Rhizobium sp. SSA_523: one gene and its partners. The protein of the gene in region 2 interacts with the protein of the main gene of each other region in a pairwise test. Links are inferred from orthologs where the notes say so. Each region holds a gene or a part of one and is shown on either strand. Other genes may lie near its edges.

Region 1 (7,164 bases), 2.0 Mb from region 2 along the record:
AAGCGCTGAAGGCGGGCAGACCGGAGAAGGTGACGGACGAATTGGGGGATCTGATCTTTGCCCTGGTCAATATCGGCCGGCATGTTAAGGCGGATCCGGAACAGGCACTGCGGGGAACCAATACCAAATTCCGTCGTCGTTTCAGCCACATAGAAGCATGTCTTGAGAAAGATGAAGTTCCACTTGAAGCGGCCGGCCTGGAGCGGATGGACGCGCTTTGGGACGATGCCAAACGTCTGGAGCGCCTGGAGCTCACAGAACCCAGGGAGGATGCGAGCGCCTCCGAGCCTTCCCGCCCGATGCGCGCCGAGAAAGAATGACCGGGATCTTTCGCCGCATACCGGTTCTCGGCGCCGCCATTGCGCAACTCCTCGGCCTTGCCGCGGGAGCCGCCGGCGTCATGCTGGTGACACCCACTCTCGGGCCACAGGCGGCAAGGCTTGCAGGTCTTGCCCTGCACTGCGCCGTCGCACTCGCCGCCACGCACCGGCTCGGCCTGCCGCGCTGGTGGCTCTGGATTGCGGTGCTGTTTCCGCTGCTGGTGCAACTGGCTCTGTCCTTCCAGAACAGTCCCGCCTGGCCCTTTGGCCTGGCTTTCCTCGTGCTTGCCCTGTTTTTCTCCAATACCGCGCTCGGCCGCGTGCCGCTCTACTTGAGCAATCGGCAAACGGTCGACGCCCTGAAAGCGCTGATGGCGGAGAAAGCGGCGACGCGTTTCATCGATCTCGGCTCCGGCCTTGGCGGTGTCGTTCGCGCGCTCGATGGAGATGGTCGATGCGCCCGGGGCGTCGAGACGGCTCCCATGAGCTGGTTGATCGGCTGGTGCCTGTCGCGCCTGCAGGGTCGCGGCGAGATCCTGCGGCAGGACCTCTGGAGCACCGACCTTGCGCAGGAGGATATCGTCTATGCCTTCCTATCGCCCGAACCGATGCCGAAGCTCTGGGAGAAGGCGAAACGCGAGATGAAGGCGGGAAGCCACTTCGTCTCCAACAGCTTTGCCGTTGACGGCATTGATCCCGACGAGGTCTGGGAACTCGCCGATCGGCGCGGCACCCGGCTTTTCATCTACCGGATGAGCGCCGAGCACCACCTGCCGTGACAGCAATTCGTCACGACAGGATCGCACGGCCGTGGCGGCCTTACCGCTCCCAGTCTTCCTTTGCCGGCACGGGGAACAGGCCGAGCTTGCGCTCCAGCGCATTGGCCTGGCTTTCCGACAGACGAAGATCGAAGGCGACCGAACCGTCCTCGCGATCCTCACGCGCCTCAACCATGGCATTTTCATAGACCCAGGACATCAGGGACAGCTGATCCGGCGACAGGACGATCGTCGCTTCGGTCAGGACGCCCGACAGCCGGCGTGAGATCTCCGCCATCAGGGCGTCGATGCCTTCCCCGTTGATCGCCGAAACGGCCATGACATTGCTGCGCCCTGCCGCCTTCTCCGCCATGGCGTCATGCGCTTCCGGCTCCAGGCGGTCGATCTTGTTCCAGACCTCGAGAATGCGCTCTTCGCGTTCCTTCTCGTCGATGCCGAGATCGTCGAGAATGCGCAGGACATCGCCCGATTGCGCCGCATTGTCCGGATCGGACATATCGCGCACATGGAGCACCAGGTCGGCCTCGAGCACTTCCTCCAGCGTGGCGCGGAAGGCCGCCACCAGATGCGTCGGCAGATCGGAAATGAAGCCGACCGTATCGGACAGGATCACGGTGCGGCCATGCGGCAGCTTCATGCGGCGCAGCGTCGGGTCGAGCGTCGCAAACAGCATGTCCTCGGCCAGCACGCCGGCGCCGGTGATCCGGTTGAACAGCGTGGATTTGCCGGCATTGGTATAGCCCACCAGCGCGACGATCGGATGGGGCACCTTGCGCCGCTTGGCGCGGTGCAGCTGGCGCGTCCGCACCACTTGCTCCAGCTCGCGCTCGAGCTTCAGGATGCGCTCCTGCAGCAGCCGTCGGTCGGCCTCGATCTGGGTTTCGCCCGGACCGCCCATGAAGCCTGCGCCGCCGCGCTGGCGCTCCAAGTGGGTCCAGCTGCGGACAAGACGGCCCTTCTGGTAGTTCAGGTGGGCGAGATCGACCTGCAGCGTGCCTTCCTTGGTGGAGGCGCGCCGGCCGAAGATTTCCAGGATCAGCCCGGTGCGGTCGATGACCTTGGCCTGCCATTCCTTTTCCAGATTGCGCTGCTGCACGGGCGTCAGTGGATGATCGACGATGACGAGGCCGGCATCATGCTCATCCAGCAGGGCCTTGATCTCCTCGATCTTGCCCGTGCCGATCAGCGTGGCCGGCCGTGGCTGGCTGACCTGCACGATAATGCCCCGGACGATGGTCAGGTCGATGGCGCGTGCAAGGCCGGTCGCCTCTTCCAGCCGGCTCTCATCCGACCGCCGCGGCGCCGGCGTGAGAGCTTCACCGGATGCAGAGGCTGACGCTCTGGGCTGTTTGAGGACCGGCACCAGGACGAGCGCGCGCATATCGTCGCGGCGGCGCTCCATCTCGGGTACCAGAAAGTCTTGTGTCGTATCGCGTGTGGTGGTTATGACCGTCGTCCCGTAAAAACGTCCGGCTCAGCCGGATCTCTGACCTGCGGGCGGAATGGCGAAGGATGGAAGCGGCGTTCGCCGCAAACCGTGCTCTGGCCGCTCGCCTGCCCGCTCCTATCGTTGATCGCAGCGATGGCTCTTGATCGACCCGACCAGACGACACCACGATCCAAACGCCAGAACCGCCGACACTGTCGGCGGTGTTCCTCTGCGGCGGGCCGTCTGCAATCGACGCCCGCACTGACTAGATGGAGATTGTGGGCCGTCGAATCAACCGGGAAGGATCATTCGATCAGGCTGCATTTTCCTCGGTCTCGAACATCTGCAGGGGCTGGCCCGGCATGATGGTGGAGATTGCATGCTTGTAGACGAGCTGCGAATGCCCGTCCCGACGCAGCAGGACGCAGAAATTGTCAAACGAGGTCACCACTCCCGTCAGCTTGACGCCGTTGATCAGAAAGATGGTGAGAGAAATCTTCTGCTTCCTGACCGTGTTGAGAAACAGATCCTGAAGATTTTGAGAACGTTCCGCCATAGCGCCGCTTTCTTCTTTGTTGCCGGCCATTGGGCCGGGATATTGATCACGCTCGGAAGGACAACGCGAAACCCTCTCCTGCCCTCGTCGCCCGAAATCTGGTTAGCAAATCGATCCATTTTCCGCAACGTCGAATAACGGCGCGCGGTTGACCATGCACCGGGATCAGAAATATTGGATCGAGACTCGAAACAGCTGCTCGACATCCTTGACCGATTTGGAAGTGGCAAACAGCACCACCCGGTCACGCGCCTTGATCTTGGTATCGCCATCCGGCCGGATGACGGTGTTGTTGCGGAAAATGGCACCGATGCGGATGCCGGCCGGCAGTTCGAGCTCCCGGAATGGCCGACCGACCAGCGGCGAGGTTTCCAGTGCCTCGGCCTCGATGACCTCGGCCACGCCGTTCTGCACCGCATAGACCGAACGTATCCGGCCTTTGCGGACATGCTGGAGAACCCGCGAAATGGTGACTGCGCGCGGATTGATCAGCGAATCGATATTCAGCGAATTCGACACTTCGCCCAGCGAAGACGAGTTGACGAGGACGAGGTTGGACTTGCAGCCCAGCGCCTTGGCCATCACGGCGCTCAAGACGTTCACCTGATCGCTATTGGTGAGCGTCACCATCAGGTCGGCATCCTGGATATCGGCCTGCTGGAGGATATTCTGATCCAGGGCCGAGCCATGCAGCACCACCGTATGGCGCAGCTTTTCCGACACTGCGGCAGCGCGATCGCGTTCATGCTCGATGATCTTTACGCGCGTCTTCGGCTGCATTTCCTCGATCCGCCGCGCGACATATTGGCCGATATTGCCGGCACCGGCGATGACGATCCGCGCCGCCTCCTGCTCCTCATGCCCGAACAGGCCCAGAGTGCGCCGCGTATGGTCGCGCTGGCAGATGACATAGGCCAGATCGCCGGCCTGCAGCTGGTCGGAAGAGCGGGGCACCGTCAGCCGGCCCTGGCGGAAAATGCCGACGACGGTCGCAATCAGATCGGGAAACAGCTTGCTCAGCTGCTCCAGCGGGGTGTTGATGACCGGGCAGTCCTCCATGCATTCGATGGCGACCATGGCCACATGGTCGTCGGCAAACCGCACGACATCGGTCGCGCCGGGAAAGGAGATGCGCCGCAGCACCATCTTGCCGACCTCGATCTCCGGCGAGATCGTCACGTCGATCGACATGTTCTTGCTGCTGAAGAGATCCGCATATTCCGGCAGAAGATAGCTTTGCGCCCGGATACGGGCGACCTTGGTCGGGACATTGAACAGCGCATGCGCCACTTCGCAGGCGACGATGTTCACCTCGTCGTAGAGTGTCACGGCGATGATCATGTCGGCCTGCTCGGCGCCGGCCTTCGACAGGATATCCGGATGCGCACCGTGCCCGACATAGCCGCGCACATCCAGCGTATCGGTGATGACATTGATGAGCGCCGCCGAGGTATCGATCACCGATACATCATTGTCCTCCTGGGACAAACGCTCGGCAATGCCGTAGCCAACTTGCCCGGCGCCGCAAATGATGACTTTCATGCTCTGCCTTCCTGTGCAGGAGGATGCGCGCCCGCTCGTCGGCGAAGATGGCTCAAACGCCGAGCGACTTCAACTTGCGATGCAGGGCCGAACGCTCCATCCCGACAAATTCCGCCGTGCGGGAGATATTGCCGCCGAAGCGATTGATCTGCGCCACCAGATAGTCACGCTCGAACATTTCGCGGGCCTCGCGCAGCGGGAGTGTCATGATATGATGATCACCCTTTGTCGAGACCTTCGGCAGCATATCCCCCAGATCCTGCGGCAGCATATCCGCCGAGATCGGCGTATCCGGCCCGTCGGTGCGCGCGAGGATCATCAGCCGCTCGATATTGTTGCGCAATTGCCGGATATTGCCGGGCCAATCATGCGCCTGCAGCACGGCCATGGCATCCTCACCGATCTTGCGCGGCCGAATGCCGGCCTGTTCGGAGATCTGCCGCATGAACATGTCCACCAGGAAGGGCACGTCCTCGCGCCGCTCGGCCAGCGCCGGCACCTTGACCGGAACGACCGCCAGCCGGTGATAGAGGTCTTCGCGGAAAATGCCTTCGGAGATCAGGTTTTCCAGATTGTAGGCGGTGGAGGAGATGATCCGGACATCGACCTTCACGCGCTTGCTGCCGCCGACGCGCTCGAACTGCTGGTCGACGAGAACGCGCAGGATCTTGTTCTGCGTTTCGCGGGGCATTTCGCCCACTTCGTCGAGATAGAGAATGCCGCGATGGGCCTCTTCCAGCGCGCCGATCTTGCGCGGCTGGCCCGGGCCGCCCTCGGTGCCGAAAAGGGCGATCTCCATGCGGTCCGGCGTGATGGTCGCGGCATTCAGCGCCACGAAGGGTCCGGCGGCGCGCGCCGACTTCTTGTGGATCATGCGTGCCACGAGCTCCTTGCCGGAGCCGGATGGGCCGAGGATCATGATGCGGCTATTGGTCGGCGAGACCTTCTCGATCGTCTGGCGCAGCTGCGAGATCGCCACCGACGTGCCGATCAGTTCGGCGGCATCGCCGGTCCGTTTCTTCAGCTCGAAGACCTCGCGCTTCAGCTTGGAATTTTCCAGCGCGCGCTCGGCAATCAGGATCAGGCGATCCGCCTTGAACGGCTTTTCGATGAAATCGAAGGCGCCGCGCTTGATCGCCGAGACGGCCGTTTCGATGTTGCCGTGACCGGAGATCATCACCACCGGCAGTTCCGGATGACGGTTGCGGATTTCATCGAGCAGCGCCAGGCCGTCCAGCTTGCTGCCCTGCATCCAGATGTCGAGAAAGACCAAGCGCGGCACGCGATCCGAGATTGCCGCAAGGGCGCTGTCGCTATCATGCGCGACCCGGGTTTCGTGGCCTTCATCGGAGAGTATGCCTGAAACGATGTCGCGGATATCGGCTTCATCGTCGACGACGAGAATGTCAGACGCCATATGCAACTTCCTTATTGTCTGTTTCGGCGACCCGGGCCGTGTGGGAGTGCGGCAGGATGACCCGGATCATGGCGCCCTTGCCATGATCGAAATCCACGGGCGCATCATGCAGCTCAAGCTGGCCGCCATGTTCCTCAATAATCTTCTTCACGATCGCGAGTCCGAGGCCGGTGCCCTTCTCCCGCATCGTCATATATGGTTCCAATATGCGGTGACGGTTTTCCACCGGAAGCCCGTTGCCGTTGTCAATCACATCGACGCAGAACTGCTCGCGCGCCGCGTCGAAGGCGGACCGCACCAGGATCTTGCGCCCATCCCGTTCCGCACCGGTCGGAACGGCCTCGATGGCCTCCACGGCATTCTTGATCAGATTGCCGAAGGCCTGCCCCAGCATGCGGGAATCGAACATGCCGATCAGGGGTGTGTCGCCCAGCTCGCGCAGGAACTGGACGTCGCTTGCACCCATTTCCCGCAGGAAAATGGCGTCGCGCAGGATGTCCCGCAGATCCGCCGTTTCCTTGGCCGGTTTCGGCATGCGGGCGAAGGAGGAGAACTCATCGACCATGCGGCCGATATCGCCGACCTGCCGCACGATCGTGTCCGTGCACTGGTCGAAGACGGCCCGGTCGTTTTCGTCGATCTGGCGGCCGTAACGGCGCTTCAGCCGTTCGGCCGAGAGCTGGATCGGCGTCAGCGGGTTCTTGATCTCATGTGCGATCCGGCGCGCCACGTCGGCCCAGGCGGTGGAGCGCTGGGCGATCACGAGGTCGGTAATGTCGTCGAGCGTGATCACGTAGGAATCGGCGCTGGTGCGGCTCTCCTCGCGCGTTACCTGAACGCTCAGCGTCCGTTCCTTGCCGCGCCGCATCAGATTGACCTCCTTGCGGAAATCGCTGCGCGACCGGCCGGTTGCCTCCTTCAGCACCTGCTCGATCTCCGGCGCGACATCGACCAGTTCGGCGCCCAGCAGCGTTTCCGCCGGAAGGCCGAGGAATTCCTCGGCGGACGGATTGACGATGCTGATGCGATGATCGTCCTCCACGCCGATCACCGCCGCCGTGACGCCGGACAGGACCGCCTCGATGAACCGGCGCCGGTCGTCCACCTCGTCCTTGGCAACC
Region 2 (7,415 bases):
TAGCCCGAGCGACGCTGCCCATCGGCATTCAAGTGGAGCGCATGGGTTCGGCCCTGCTGCGGCGTCAGGTTGACCTCATGAAGTGTCTTGCGGCCCCGCTGCATCGCCTCATCATAAGCGCGGAACCGATCGGCGCGGGAGGAGCCGACAAGGCCGAGCTGGATACCGATGGGAGTGAGCCGGCTATCCGCATTGTCGGCGCGCAGAGACAGACGATATTCGGCCCGTGACGTGAACATCCGGTATGGCTCGCTGACGCCGCGCGAAGTTAGATCGTCGATCATCACCCCGATGTAGGAATCTGTGCGGCTGAAGCTGTGGCTCGGCAGATCCTGCGCACGCCGGGCGGCATTGAGGCCTGCAACAAGACCCTGCGCTGCCGCTTCCTCGTATCCTGTCGTTCCGTTGATCTGGCCCGCGAGAAAGAGGCCAGGCATCTTGCGAAGCTGGAGATCTTGCGTGAGCTCTCTCGGATCAACATGATCATATTCGATCGCATAGCCGGGCTGAATAATGTCAACACTTTCCAGTCCTGGAATGGTCCGAATGAATGCCTCTTGCACATCAGCGGGGAGGGAGGTCGATATGCCATTCGGATAGACGGTGGAATCATCGAGACCCTCTGGCTCCAGAAAGATCTGATGGCCGTCGCGCTCTCCGAACCGGGTGATCTTGTCCTCGATAGACGGGCAGTAGCGTGGCCCGACCCCGCTGATCTGCCCGGAATACATGGCCGACTTGCCAATATTATCGGATATGATCCGATGCGTCGCCTCGGTGGTTCGGGTGACGCCGCAGGCGATCTGCGGCGTCGTGATGCTGTCGGTCATGAAGGAGAAGGGTACGGGATCCTCGTCCGCTTCCTGGCGGCCAACTTGATCCCAATTTATGGTACGGCCATCGAGGCGCGCCGGCGTCCCGGTCTTCAGCCGGCCCAGGGCCAGACCGAGGGACAGAAGCGTGTGCGACAACCCCGTAGAGGGTGCTTCGCCTACGCGGCCGGCCGGCGTGGTGCTTGTGCCGATATGGATGACACCTCTCAGAAAGGTACCCGTTGTCAAGACGACGGATTTGGTCGACAGACGCTGCCCATCAGCCAGGATGACGGCGCAGATTTCTCCATCCGCGTGTTCCAGATCGAAGGCATCCCCCTCGATGACGATGAGATTCTCCTGCGATGCGATCTCGTTTTGCATCGCCTTGCGGTAAAGCTTGCGGTCGGCCTGCGTGCGCGGCCCGCGGACTGCAGGGCCTTTCTTGCGATTCAGGAGGCGGAACTGGATGCCGGCCTGGTCGGCAACCCGTCCCATCAATCCATCAAGCGCATCGACCTCCCGCACGAGATGGCCTTTTCCAAGGCCGCCAATTGCAGGATTGCACGACATGACACCGATCGTATCCCGGCGATGCGTAATGAGTGCCGTTTTGGCGCCAAGCCGTGCCGATGCTGAAGCAGCTTCGCAACCTGCGTGCCCGCCGCCAATAACGATGACATCAAACTTGTTCATGATCCTACCGACTGCTGACGCAGTGTTTCACGTGAGTCATTTCCCAATGCAGAACTCTGAGAAGATCACATCCAGCAGATCTTCCACATCGACGCGGCCTGTGATCCTGCCGAAGCAGTCGGCGGCCAGGCGCAGGCTTTCCGCGCGCAGATCGACTTGGTCCTCCTTTAACGCGTCCTGCAAATAAAGGGAAGCGTTTTGCAGATGGCCTTGGTGGCGCATTCGTCCGGCGCCAAGAGCTGAAATGGCGGTCCATTCTCGTTTGACATGTTCCAGGATCAGCTGCCGCAGATCGTCGAGGCCCTGTCCGCTTTCGACGGAGATTACCGCGTCCATCTCTTCCTGGGGCGGAACGTCCAGATCGGCCTTGCTCCAGATCCGGAGGATCGGAGGGGCATCAGAGCCGAAGGCGGGTTGTTCCGGAACCGAATCGACGGATCGCAGAAGAAGAACAAGATCGGCCTCAGCGGCGGCGCGTTTAGCGCGCCTGATACCCTCCTGTTCCACCTGATCCTGGCTCTCGCGAAGCCCTGCAGTATCGGAGAGGCGCACCAGGAAGCCATCCCAATCCAGGTCTACTTCAAGGACATCGCGCGTGGTGCCGGCAATCTCGGTGACTATGGCGACGTCGCGTCTGGCAAACGCGTTCAGGAGGCTTGATTTTCCGGCATTGGGAGCGCCGAGGATGACGACTTTGAACGCGTCGCGGAATGCGGAAGCGCGGAGGGTGGCGTCGCTCTGGCTGTCGATCTCCCTGCGAACCTGGTCCACAACAGACCAGACTTGATCGGAAACAGAGCCCGGAACATCATCCTCATCGGCAAAATCAAGTTCGGCTTCAATCAAAGCCCGGCAACGGGTAAGGCGCTCTGCCCAGTCTGCATACCGGCGCGAAAGGCCTCCGGCGCTTTGCTCTATGGCAAGCCGGCGCTGCATCTCCGTGTCGGCGGAGATCAGATCTCCCAAGCCTTCAACCTCGACGAGATCCAGTTTGCCGTTGTCGAAAGCGCGCTGCGTAAATTCGCCCGCCTCTGCGGGTCGTAGCCCCTCGCCTTTCAAGGCGTCAGCAATGGCCTGAACAACCGCGCGTCCGCCATGCACCTGGAACTCAATGCAGTCCTCTCCGGTGAAGGAGGCAGGAGACGGAAAGGTGAGAACCAGCCCGCGATCGATGAGAGAGCCGTTACGGCTCCGAATCGACCGAAGAACCATATCGCGGCGCCGTGGCAGTCCCGCCACAAGGGCATTGGCGGCATCAAAGGCGCGCGGACCGCTCAAGCGAATGACGGCCACGCCGGAAGGAACCGACCCGCTCGACAGAGCGAAGATTGTATCAGAAGCCGTCGTCATGCAGCCCCGCTGGCATACGATCCCGTCGATGGAATCCGGCTAAGGATTACGTGTTCATCGAGTCGAAGAAGTCGCCATTGTTCTTCGTCTGCTTCAACTTGTCGATCAGGAACTCTATCGCATCGGTGGTTCCCATCGGGGCAAGAATGCGGCGCAGGACGAAAATCTTCTGCAGATCCTGCCGCGGAACAAGAAGGTCTTCCTTGCGGGTACCGGATTTGAGGATATCCATGGCCGGGAAGATGCGCTTGTCGGCGACCTTGCGATCCAGCACGATTTCCGAGTTGCCGGTGCCCTTAAACTCTTCGAAGATGACTTCATCCATGCGGCTGCCGGTATCGATCAGAGCTGTGGCAATGATTGTCAGAGAGCCGCCTTCTTCGATGTTACGAGCCGCACCAAAGAAGCGCTTCGGACGCTGCAGGGCATTGGCATCGACACCACCGGTCAGGACCTTGCCGGATGAAGGCACGACGGTGTTATAGGCGCGGCCAAGACGGGTGATCGAGTCCAGCAGGATCACCACATCCCGCCCATGTTCGACCAGGCGCTTGGCTTTTTCGATGACCATTTCCGCCACCTGAACGTGACGGACAGCCGGTTCGTCGAAGGTCGAGGAGACGACTTCACCCCGTACGGAGCGCTGCATATCGGTGACTTCTTCCGGACGCTCGTCGATCAGAAGAACGATCAGGTAGCATTCAGGATGGTTGGCAGTGATCGAGTGGGCGATGTTCTGCAATAGGACCGTCTTACCAGTGCGCGGTGGCGCGACGATCAGGCCGCGCTGTCCCTTTCCAAGCGGCGCCACCAGGTCGATGACCCGGGCGGAGAGGTCCTTGGATGTCGGAACATCCAGTTCCATCTTGAAGCGCTCATTGGGATAGAGCGGCGTCAGATTGTCGAAGTGAACCTTGTGGCGGATCTTTTCCGGATCGTCGAAATTGATCGTGTTGACCTTCAAGAGAGCGAAATAGCGCTCACCTTCTTTCGGACCACGGATCGGCCCCTCCACCGTATCGCCGGTCTTCAGCGAAAACCGACGGATCTGCGAGGGCGAAATGTAGATATCGTCCGGGCCGGGCAGGTAATTGGCATTGGCCGAACGCAGGAAGCCGAAGCCATCCTGCAGCACTTCCACGACGCCTTCACCAATGATTTCGACATCCTGGCTGGCGAGAACCTTCAGGATCGCGAACATCAGTTCCTGCTTGCGCATTGTGCTCGCGTTTTCGACCTCCAGGGATTCAGCGAAGGTCAGCAGGTCGGTGGGCGACTTGCTCTTGAGTTCTTGAAGCTTCATTTCAGCCATGAAGTTAGGACCGCTTTGGACTTTTGAGGGAAATGACGTGTTTGCGGGATGGGCTTCCGCGATCAGTCGCGGATGTCTACGAATACACACAAACTACGAGAGAGAAGTGCGAGGAAAATAGCCGTTCGTTTTGCGTATCGCAAGGGGGTTCCTTAAAACTAAAAGGCTCAGAACGGCTTTACGATGACGAGAATGACGATCAGCATCATCAGCACCGTCGGGATTTCGTTCATCATCCGCCAATAGCGGGCCGGCTTTGGCGCCCCGTCCGCCGCCAGCCGACGGACCTCACGGCTCTGATGCATGTGCGCCGCCGTCAGAAGCAGAACAAGCGCGATCTTGGCATGCAGCCAGCCGCCGGAAAAGCGAAATGCGTCCCAGGCGAGGTAGAGGCCGAGCGTCCAGCTGATCATCATGGCGGGGTTCATGATGACGCGCAGCAGGCGCTGCTCCATGAGCTTGAAGGTCTCCGCCTGCTGCGAGCCGGACGGCGCGTCGCTGTGGTAGATGAACAGACGCGGCAGATAGAAAAGGCCCGCCATCCAGGCAATCACCGCGATGACGTGGAAGGCCTTGATCCAGAGATAGAGATCGTCCGGCCGGCTGACGAAGACGGCGGCGAGGACGCCGAGAAAGACCGCAAGCGCCACGACGGCGCGCAAGGCCGCCTTTCGTCCCGCCGATGCATCCGTCTGCCGCTCCATGATCAGCCTCTGATCCGCTTCACCAATTGCGTGACGTGATCGGGATTGGCATCCGGCGTAATCCCATGGCCGAGATTGAAGACCAGCGGTCCATGGCCGAGGACCGACAGGATGCGGTCGATACCCTCATCCAGAGCCTTGCCACCTGCGACCACGCGCATCGGATCGAGATTTCCCTGCACGGGTCCGTCTTTCTGCAGATCGGCCGCAAAGCTCAAGGGAACGGACCAGTCGAGCCCGATCATGTCGGCGCCGGTCTTTTGGCGATAGTGCCGCAGATTGAGACCCGCACCCTTGGCAAAGGCAATGATCTTGGCCTGCGGCCGCCTCGATTTGACGGAGCGGATGATGCGCGCCATCGGTTGCACGGCATAGGCCTCGAATTCGTCTTCACCGAGTACCCCGGCCCAGCTGTCGAAGATCTGTACCGCATCGGCACCGGCATCGATCTGCGCGACGAGATAATCGGCAGAAAGCTCGGCGAGCACAGCGAGAAGCTGCTCAAAGGCCTGGCGATGGCGATAGCCAAAGAGCCGGGCGGGCGCCTGATCGGTGGTTCCATGCCCGGCGATCATATAGGTCGCGACGGTCCAGGGCGCCCCGCAAAAGCCGAGCAGCGTTGTCTCCTCCGGCAGGCGGCTCCTGATCTTCGCCACCGCCTCGATGACCGGGTTGAGGTGATGCAGAACGCCTGAAGGTTCGAGAGCAGCAATCCCTGCCTCATCGATCGGATCCATTTTCGGTCCCGATCCTTCAACGAAATGCACGTTGCGTTTCAGCCCATCCGGAATGACGAGGATGTCCGAAAACAGAATGGCCGCATCGAAGGCGTAGCGGCGGATCGGCTGAAGCGTCACCTCCGTTGCCAGATCGGGCGTGTAACAGAGATCGAGGAAACTGCCTGCTTCCGCACGGGTCTTTCGATATTCCGGCAGATAGCGGCCTGCCTGCCTCATCAGCCAGATAGGGGGCGGTGTGACAGTCGATCCGTTCAGGACCTCCATCACCGTGCGGCGCACTGCTGCCAAGAGGCTTCCTCCAAAACAAAGAAAGATAGAATCTTTTCTTTTGATGATTCTTAGAGTCGGTGAGTAGCAAGGATCATCAATCTTGCACAGCCCAGCCCGTCCGGCTGCGACAACAGGCCCACATGGGGATAATCGTGAGCCTGTGTGATGGGTGAATTGGGACAAGCCAAATCGCGTCTCAGTATCAATGGCTTAGCGAAAGTCGAGGCCGTGATTGTGCTGTGGAGCAACTGTGGATAGATTGACGGCAGCCGAGGTTTATCCGAGTTACCCACAATCGCGGCTTTGAGTTTGCCCCGGCAGCGCCGAATGTGGATAAACTGCGACTTATCCCGGCACCTCGCTCCCATCTCGCCGGGGCCGGGTCTTTGTCCCAGGTTATGAACAGAGGGAGAAGATTATCGTGGAGAACCGCAAAAGCTTCTTTCATCTGCACCTGATATCTGACTCCACGGGAGAGACTCTCATCTCCGCCGGACGTGCGGCCTCGGCACAGTTCCGCTCGGCCCTTCCCATCGAACATGTCTATCCCTTGATCCGGAACCGTCGTCAGCTCACGCCCGTGCTGGAGGCGATCGACGACAAGCCGGGCATCGTCCTCTATACCATTGTCGATGAAGACCTGGCGCGGCACGTGGATGAGAGCTGCCGGCTGATCGGCGTGCCGAGCGTCAACCTTCTCGAGCCTGTGCTGGCAACGTTCCAGACCTATCTTGGCGATCGATCCAGGCGCCGGGTGGGCGCGCAGTATGTTTTGAACTCCGATTACTTCAAGCGCATCGAAGCGCTGAATTTCGCCATGGATCATGATGATGGTCAGATGGCGGATAATTACGACGAGGCGGATGTCGTCGTGGTCGGCATCAGCCGCACATCCAAAACACCCACCTGCATCTATCTTGCCAATAGAGGCATCAAGGCCGCCAATCTGCCGATTGTCCCAGGCGTGCCGCTGCCGGACAGTCTGCTTCATGCAACCCGGCCGCTGGTGGTGGGGCTGATCGCCACGACCGATCGCATCTCGCAGGTGCGCGAACATCGTGAACTTGGGACGGTCGCGGGCTTCGATCGCAGTCACTATACCGACCGTGCCAATATTAATGAGGAACTCAAATATGCGCGCAGCCTTTGCGCGAGGCACCAATGGCCGGTCATCGACGTGACGCGGCGGTCGATCGAAGAAACGGCAGCGGCGATCGTTGCCCTTCGCCCGAAGCTGAGATAGGACGAATCACGCCCGGCAGTGCCTGCGCGATCACGCCTCTGGCGCGACCGGGATTGCTGCAGGGCGGTATTTTTGCCGCGCGATTGCTGCTGGAAATCAGGTTCCGCCGCTATCGTCACCTGCATGCCGAGACGGAGTTTTTCATGACCAGATCGCTGATATTGGCTTCCTCCAGTCCGTTCCGCCGGCAGCTTCTGGACAATGCCGGACTGGTCTTTCAGGCCGAAGCCGCAAAGATCGACGAGCGGGCAATTGAGGCCCGATTGCAGGCGGAAGGCGCAGACCCGC
Region 3 (7,202 bases), 2.2 Mb from region 2 along the record:
TCCAGAACGGTCAGAGAGGAGAGGTCTTCAACGATCTTAGCGAGATCAGCCATTTTAGTAGTTCCTTGTATGTTCGGTTCGAACTGGTTGATTTGTTACAGCGAAAAACCGCCTCAAGCGGCTTCGTCCTTCTTTGCGTAGGCCGCGAAAACACGGGCAAGCTGGCCTGCCGGAGCCTGAACGACGCCTGCGATGCGGGTTGCCGGGGTTTGAATCATACCCAGCAGCTTTGCGCGCAGTTCGTCCAGCGAAGGCAGGGTCGCAAGCGACTTGATGCCTTCCGCGTTAAGCGTGGTCGAGCCCATGGCGCCACCCAGAACAACGAGCTTGTCGTTGGTCTTGGCGAAATCCATGACGACCTTGGGAGCCGTGATAGGGTCTTCGCTGTATGCAATCAGCGTCTGGCCCTTGAAGAGATCTGTCATCCCTTCCGACTCCGAGCCCTGAAGAGCGATCTTGGCCAGACGGTTCTTCGCGACTTTGACGGTGCCGCCAGCCGCGCGCATTTTCGAACGGAAGTCGTTCATCTGCGCAACGGTGACACCAGCATAGTGGGCCACGACAACTGAACCAGAAGCCTTGAAGACTTCGCTCAGCTCCGTGACGAATTCGCGTTTTTCCGCTCTTTCCACTGTCTGTCTCCAGTTGACAGGACCGATCGAAGGATCGGACCCTGCCGGGTTGCCTTTGCCCCAAGGGATCTCAATAGCAAGATCCCGAGCGGCGCTCGAGGATCCTGTCCCCCCGCACTTGAGCCAGAAGGCTCGCGGCACAAGGCACATCAGGTTCGAACCGGAACCCTCAGGGGCGCATCACGCGCGCCTGTTGAAAATCCAGGTCTTACCCGTCTCATGCAGGTCATACGATTAAGGTCGAAACCACCCACAATCTCGGACAGGAATATCCGGGTTTCCCCGGACTTCCCGGGCCCGAAGGCCCGGAAATTCAGTTGCGGACGAGGCGCTTGCGCCCCGTTCCGATACAATCAGGCGACGACCGTCGAAGGCTCGACGCGAACGCCAGGACCCATGGTCGAGGAGAGCGCGACGCGCTTGAGGTAATTGCCCTTGGCGCCTGCCGGCTTCGCCTTCAAAACGGCGTCGGCAAATGCCTTGATGTTTTCTTCCAGAGCCTTGGCGTCGAACGAAGCCTTGCCGATACCGGCATGGATGATACCAGCCTTTTCGACGCGGAATTCGACAGCGCCGCCCTTGGATGCCTTTACGGCGCCGGCAACGTCCATGGTGACCGTACCGACCTTCGGGTTCGGCATCATGCCACGCGGGCCGAGCACCTTGCCGAGACGGCCGACCAGCGGCATCATGTCCGGCGTGGCGATGCAGCGATCGAAATCGATCTTGCCGCCCTGGACGATCTCGACGAGATCTTCCGCACCGACGATGTCCGCACCGGCTGCCTTGGCTTCATCGGCCTTGGCGCCACGCGCGAAGACGGCGACGCGAACGTCGCGGCCCGTGCCGTTCGGCAGGTTGACGACGCCGCGAACCATCTGGTCGGCGTGGCGCGGGTCGACGCCGAGATTCATCGCGATTTCGACGGTCTCGTCGAATTTCGCGGTGGCGCGGTCCTTGACCAGCGAGATCGCTTCGGTAAGGGCGACGAGCTTTGTCGGATCAATGCCTTCGCGGCTCTTCTGAATACGCTTTGCAAGCTTTGCCATGATCAAGCCACCACTTCCAGGCCCATGGAGCGGGCAGAGCCCTCAACCATCAGCATTGCGCCTTCGACGTCTGCCGCGTTCAGATCCTTCATCTTGGCTTCGGCGATCGCACGGACCTGAGCCTTGGTGATGGTGCCGGCCTTGGCGCCCTTGCCAGGCGTCTTGGAACCGGACTGGATCTTCGCTTCCTTCTTCAGCCAGTAGGTGACCGGCGGCTGCTTCATGGCGAAGGTGAAGGACTTGTCCTGGAAATAGGTGATGACGACCGGGATCGGCATGCCCTTTTCCATTTCCTGCGTGGCTGCATTGAACGCCTTGCAGAATTCCATGATGTTGATGCCACGCTGACCAAGTGCGGGGCCGATCGGCGGGGACGGGTTTGCCGATCCTGCCTTGACCTGCAGCTTGAGCTGGCCTGCGACTTTCTTAGCCATTTCTCTGCCTTTCTGTTCAGACCGGTTGCCCGGTCGAAATGCCGACCGGTGACGGTCGGCGGCTGCGGTTGCGTGGTCTGGTCTCTAGCGCCCGGCTACAGGCAGACCTCCCACGCGGATTGGGGCAAGCCCCGCGCTCAGACCTTTTCGACCTGTGCGTATTCCAGCTCGACCGGCGTTGCGCGGCCGAAAATGGAGACTTCGACCTTGAGGCGCGAACGCTCCTCGTCCACATCCTGAACGATGCCGTTGAAGGATGCGAAGGGGCCGTCGGAGACCCGAACCTGCTCGCCGATCTCATAGGAAATCGAGGACTTCGGCCGCTCGACACCTTCCTGGACCTGACCGAGAATGCGGTCGGCCTCGAAGTCGGGGATCGGTACCGGCTTGCTGTCCGAACCGAGGAACCCGGTGACCTTCGGCGTGTTCTTGATCAGGTGATAGGCTTCGTCGGTCAGATTGGCGCGAACAAGGACATAGCCGGGGAAGAACTTCCGCTCGCTGTCCACCTTGCGTCCGCGACGCACCTCAACCACCTTTTCAGTGGGAACGAGGATCTTCTCGAACAAATGCTCCAAGCCCTTCTGGCGAGCCTTGTTCTCGATATCCTCGGCAACCTTCTTTTCAAAATTCGAATACGCGTGGACGATGTACCAACGTGCCGCCATTTTCATCTCCACAGATGTCAGATGCTGAAATTCAGCACGAGGCCGATGAGCCAGCCGATCAGCTGGTCCGCGGCGAAGAAAAACAGAGCGGCGAAAATCACCATCACAAGAACCATGGCCGTGGAGATCATCGTCTCACGACGCGACGGCCAGGTCACTTTCGACGTCTCGGCGCGAACCTGCTGCAGAAACGTAAATGGATTGGTCTTGGATGCCATATCTGCCCACGCGATTACGGCACGTAAAGCTGAAAAGGTCAGCCCCACGCACCGCGTGTCTGTTTCACCCTACATAAACGCCGGAACTGCCTTTCACAAGAGCAAAATCGGCATTCTGCGATTTTTGCCGCCAATGGCGGTCCATCCCTATCACGTCTCCATGAAGATCACATGTCGTCGCTATGGTAATGGCAGGGGCAGAGGGGCTCGAACCCCCGACCTGCGGTTTTGGAGACCGCCGCTCTACCAACTGAGCTATACCCCTTCAGATCCTTGGAACAACAGTCTGCCGCGTTCCAAGCATGGCGCTCCCTTTAAGATGGGTTGGCGGGCTTGGCAAGTCTATTTCGACAGGCGGACGCGAATTTCCGTCAGCCTGTGGAAGATGTTAGCGCGCTTTCTTCGCTTCCCTGGGCTGCAGGGCGCAATCACGGTTGGCGCCCGTGCCCGGCGCGTTCTCGAAGGTGCAGCGGGTCTCCGGCGGCCGGCCGCAGATCCTGTCCAGCGCCTTGAAACCGACACAGCGGCCATCGGGCCCTCGATAGCCCGGCCCGCCCTTGCATCCGCAACCGGTACAGGACGGCCGCTCCGGACAGGCCGCAAAGGCAGGCGCCGGATCGCCGATCGGCATCAGGCTGCAGGCGAGCAGGATCAGAGGCCCGGCGGCGAATCGCGCCCAGGCAATGTTCGCGCCGATGGGTCGCCCTGCTCCGATCCGCTTCATGTTTCCGTCGGAACCAGACATGTCCCCTCGCTCACGGCTTCATCGACAGGGCGCAGCCTTCGTGCATTTCTTTGAAAACGAAAAGGCCCCGCCATATCCGGCGAGGCCTTTATCTTGAGACGTTGAGCAGGAGGAGACCCCCTCGCCCAGCCGGCAATTATTCGATGATCGAAGCAAGCGTCGGCAGCTTTCGGCTCGTCGCCCAAAGCTGCCGAGATTGCCTTACTCGACGATCGAAGCGACGATGCCGGCGCCGACGGTACGGCCACCTTCGCGGATAGCGAAGCGCAGCTTTTCTTCCATCGCGATCGGAACGATCAGCTCGACGTCAACGGTCACGTTGTCGCCAGGCATAACCATTTCCGTGCCTTCCGGAAGCGTCACGATGCCCGTCACGTCCGTCGTGCGGAAGTAGAACTGCGGACGGTAGTTCGTGAAGAACGGCGTATGACGGCCGCCTTCTTCCTTCGTCAGGATGTAGGCTTCGGCCTTGAACTTCTTGTGCGGCTTGACAGTGCCCGGCTTGCACAGGATCTGGCCACGCTCGACGCCGTCACGGTTCACACCGCGGATCAGCGCGCCGATGTTGTCGCCGGCCTGGCCCTGGTCGAGCAGCTTGCGGAACATTTCAACGCCGGTCACCGTCGTCTTGGAGGTGGCGCGGATGCCGACGATCTCGACTTCTTCGCCAACCTTGACGATACCACGCTCGACGCGACCCGTCACAACCGTACCACGACCCGAGATCGAGAACACGTCTTCGATCGGCATCAGGAACGGCTGGTCGATCGGACGCTCAGGCGTCGGGATGTAGGCGTCAACCTGGGCCATCAGTTCGCGAACAGCGTCTTCGCCGATGGTCTTGTTGCTGTCTTCGAGAGCGGCGAGAGCCGAGCCCTTGACAACCGGAACATCGTCGCCCGGGAAATCGTAGGACGACAGGAGTTCGCGCACTTCCAGCTCGACGAGCTCGAGAAGCTCGGCGTCGTCAACCTGGTCGACCTTGTTCAGGAACACGACCAGAGCCGGAACGCCAACCTGGCGGGCGAGCAGGATGTGCTCGCGCGTCTGCGGCATCGGGCCGTCAGCGGCAGAGCATACCAGGATCGCGCCGTCCATCTGCGCTGCACCGGTGATCATGTTCTTGACGTAGTCGGCGTGGCCGGGGCAGTCAACGTGGGCGTAGTGGCGGTTCGCCGTCTCGTATTCGACGTGTGCCGTCGAGATCGTGATGCCGCGGGCCTTCTCTTCCGGTGCAGCGTCGATCTGGTCATACGCCTTGAACTCACCGAAGAACTTGGTGATCGCTGCCGTCAGAGACGTCTTGCCATGGTCAACGTGGCCGATCGTGCCGATGTTCACATGCGGCTTGGTACGCTCAAACTTGCTCTTTGCCATTGATGCTTCCTGTGATCTTAAAGAATGGTGGATCCGCGGCTGCGGATTTGGTGTCGCCGTTTAAGGCTTTCGCGTGCGATACGCAAGACATAAATGCGACAGGGACAAGGAGGTGCCGACCGCCTCGAAGAGGGGATGGACGTCAGGTCAACCTGCTGACCTTCCAGGCTGAGAAAGACCGGCCTTAGAGAGAGTGGAGCGGGTAGCGGGAATCGAACCCGCGTATTCAGCTTGGAAGGCTGCTGCTCTACCATTGAGCTATACCCGCGGGGCTTGTCGGTCGAAGAGCAGAATGGTGGAGGGAGTTGGATTTGAACCAACGTAGGCTGAGCCAACGGATTTACAGTCCGTCCCCTTTAACCACTCGGGCATCCCTCCAGTATTCTGTCTGGACCGAAGACCAAGCTTGCGACCCGCGTCGTCCGCTGCAGTCACGGCGGCGTATATGACTGCGAGTTTCGCTGCTGTCAACACGAGGTCGGACGAAAATTTATGGAAAAAAGAATTCGCGTCATCCGCCTGTCATCTCCCTGCCCGGGGCTATGCCCGCTCCCGACGCGCGGCTATAAGACCCCATGAGCAAGAAAGAGCCGACAGACCCATCCGCCCGTGACAGCCACTATGCGACCCTGCGCCGCCAGGTTCGCGATGCCAAGCGCGAGCGCGGCGAAATCCCCACGCCGGGGCCTTCGAACCGCCGCGACAAGGCACGCGAAAAGGGCGCCTGGACGCCACCGCAGCTAGCGCCGGAACAGGTCTATCTCTACGGTCTTCACACGGTGCGGGCGGCGCTCGACAATCCGCAGCGAAAGCTCATCCGCCTGTCGGTCACGCAAAATGCGCTGGCCCGCCTGGATCTCGATCCGGCAAAGCCGCCCGCCTGCCCTGTGGATATTGTTTCGCCCCAGGACATCGACAGGATGCTCGGCCCCGATGCAATCCACCAGGGCGTCATGCTGGAAACCCGCCCGCTGCCCGTGCGCCGTCTGGAGGCCCTCAAGGACAGCCCTCTGTTGCTGGTTCTCGACCAGGTCACCGATCCGCACAATGTCGGCGCGATCATGCGATCGGCCGTGGCCTTCGGGGCCGGCGCCGTTATCACCACACAGCGCCACAGCCCGACCGAATCCGGCGTCCTGGCCAAATCGGCCTCCGGCGCACTGGAATTGATTCCCTATATCCAGGTGACCAATCTGTCCGATGCCCTGGGCGAGCTTCATCGACTGGGTTTCGCGACGATTGGTCTTGATTCGGAAGGTCCGGCACCGCTCGAAACGAGCCTTGCGGGAGAGCGCATTGCGCTCGTGCTGGGCTCGGAGGGCAAGGGCCTGCGCCAGAAGACGCGCGATACCGTGACGGCGCTGGCGCGGCTCGATATGCCGGGCGCGATCAAATCTCTCAACGTCTCCAATGCCGCCGCCATTGCGCTCTACGCCACCCGCCTGCATCTGACGCGAGCGGGCTGAGCGCCCGCTCCTCGCCGATAGCGGAAACCTTCGATTGGAAACTACGGGGCGAGCCGGGGGCGGGTCAGGGAGATTGGTCTGTTGATCGGCTGGACGCTGTGCGTCAGGTGAACCGGCGCAGACGTTCCGGCGGCAAGGGATCGCCCCCCGCGCAGATTTCGGCCGCATATTGCACGGCGCCGATCAGTTCCAGATCGAAGAGCGGCTTCGATATCACACCGAGCGTTCCCGGGACGCCGCCGGCAAGCGCTTCGGGATTGGCGGTCATGAACACCACGGTTATGCCCTTTTCGGCCAGGCTGCGGCCGATCTCGGGACCGGTTGGCCCATCCTGCAACTGAACATCGACAAAGGCCACGTCGCAATCATCCGATTGAGACAATGCGTCACGCCGATTCGCCGCAATACCGACCACCTCGTGGCCGAGAGCCAAGACCGCCTCCTCAATATGAAGCGCGATCAATAGCTGGTCTTCAACGACCAGAACCTTGCACACCATGGCCCCCTCATTTTCGCCAGTCCGCCTCAACGCGGCAATCAAGGAATGGTTCCTATTCCGCGGCAGCAACCAGCGAGATATTATGCGGCTCCTGACTGGTCATGATGGCGATGA

Evidence for each region.
Region 1: the proteins of rho (region 2) and hfq interact in binary tests that used the Escherichia coli proteins (3 or more experiments, as listed by UniProt). The link is inferred for Rhizobium sp. SSA_523 from one-to-one orthologs.
Region 3: the proteins of rho (region 2) and nusG interact in binary tests that used the Escherichia coli proteins (3 or more experiments, as listed by UniProt). The link is inferred for Rhizobium sp. SSA_523 from one-to-one orthologs.

The regions. Positions count from the first base shown.
Region 1 is NZ_CP129382.1:870,605-877,768, reverse strand. What follows is about bases 1,464-4,154. They hold hfq (RNA chaperone Hfq), read right to left. Parts: upstream 3,085-4,154; coding sequence 2,842-3,084; downstream 1,464-2,841. Other genes in these bases: trkA (Trk system potassium transporter TrkA), read right to left, coding at 3,250-4,154; hflX (GTPase HflX), read right to left, coding at 1,464-2,480. In the rest of the region: mazG (nucleoside triphosphate pyrophosphohydrolase), read left to right, coding at 1-320; QTJ18_RS12605 (hypothetical protein), read left to right, coding at 317-1,099; more of hflX, read right to left, coding at 1,140-1,463; more of trkA, read right to left, coding at 4,155-4,626; nitrogen assimilation response regulator NtrX, read right to left, coding at 4,679-6,043; QTJ18_RS12580 (sensor histidine kinase NtrY-like), read right to left, coding at 6,033-7,164. UniProt on the Escherichia coli protein: RNA chaperone that binds small regulatory RNA (sRNAs) and mRNAs to facilitate mRNA translational regulation in response to envelope stress, environmental stress and changes in metabolite concentrations.
Region 2 is NZ_CP129382.1:2,823,786-2,831,200, forward strand. Bases 2,038-4,979 are described here. They hold rho (transcription termination factor Rho), read right to left. Parts: upstream 4,171-4,979; coding sequence 2,905-4,170; downstream 2,038-2,904. Other genes in these bases: mnmE (tRNA uridine-5-carboxymethylaminomethyl(34) synthesis GTPase MnmE), read right to left, coding at 2,038-2,858; hemJ (protoporphyrinogen oxidase HemJ), read right to left, coding at 4,338-4,874; hemE (uroporphyrinogen decarboxylase), read right to left, coding at 4,877-4,979. In the rest of the region: tRNA uridine-5-carboxymethylaminomethyl(34) synthesis enzyme MnmG, read right to left, coding at 1-1,508; more of mnmE, read right to left, coding at 1,545-2,037; more of hemE, read right to left, coding at 4,980-5,878; QTJ18_RS21710 (pyruvate, water dikinase regulatory protein), read left to right, coding at 6,306-7,127; QTJ18_RS21715 (Maf-like protein), read left to right, coding at 7,271-7,415. UniProt on the Escherichia coli protein: Facilitates transcription termination by a mechanism that involves Rho binding to the nascent RNA, activation of Rho's RNA-dependent ATPase activity, and release of the mRNA from the DNA template.
Region 3 is NZ_CP129382.1:592,123-599,324, reverse strand. The notes cover bases 1,019-3,747. They hold nusG (transcription termination/antitermination protein NusG), read right to left. Parts: upstream 2,784-3,747; coding sequence 2,253-2,783; downstream 1,019-2,252. Other genes in these bases: QTJ18_RS11120 (hypothetical protein), read right to left, coding at 3,390-3,746; secE (preprotein translocase subunit SecE), read right to left, coding at 2,801-3,001; rplK (50S ribosomal protein L11), read right to left, coding at 1,684-2,115; rplA (50S ribosomal protein L1), read right to left, coding at 1,019-1,681. Also shown: rplL (50S ribosomal protein L7/L12), read right to left, coding at 1-53; rplJ (50S ribosomal protein L10), read right to left, coding at 114-632; more of rplA, read right to left, coding at 986-1,018; tuf (elongation factor Tu), read right to left, coding at 3,948-5,123; 23S rRNA (guanosine(2251)-2'-O)-methyltransferase RlmB, read left to right, coding at 5,699-6,589; QTJ18_RS11095 (response regulator), read right to left, coding at 6,693-7,088; QTJ18_RS11090 (HD-GYP domain-containing protein), read right to left, coding at 7,141-7,202. UniProt on the Escherichia coli protein: Part of the processive rRNA transcription and antitermination complex (rrnTAC). The complex forms an RNA-chaperone ring around the RNA exit tunnel of RNA polymerase (RNAP).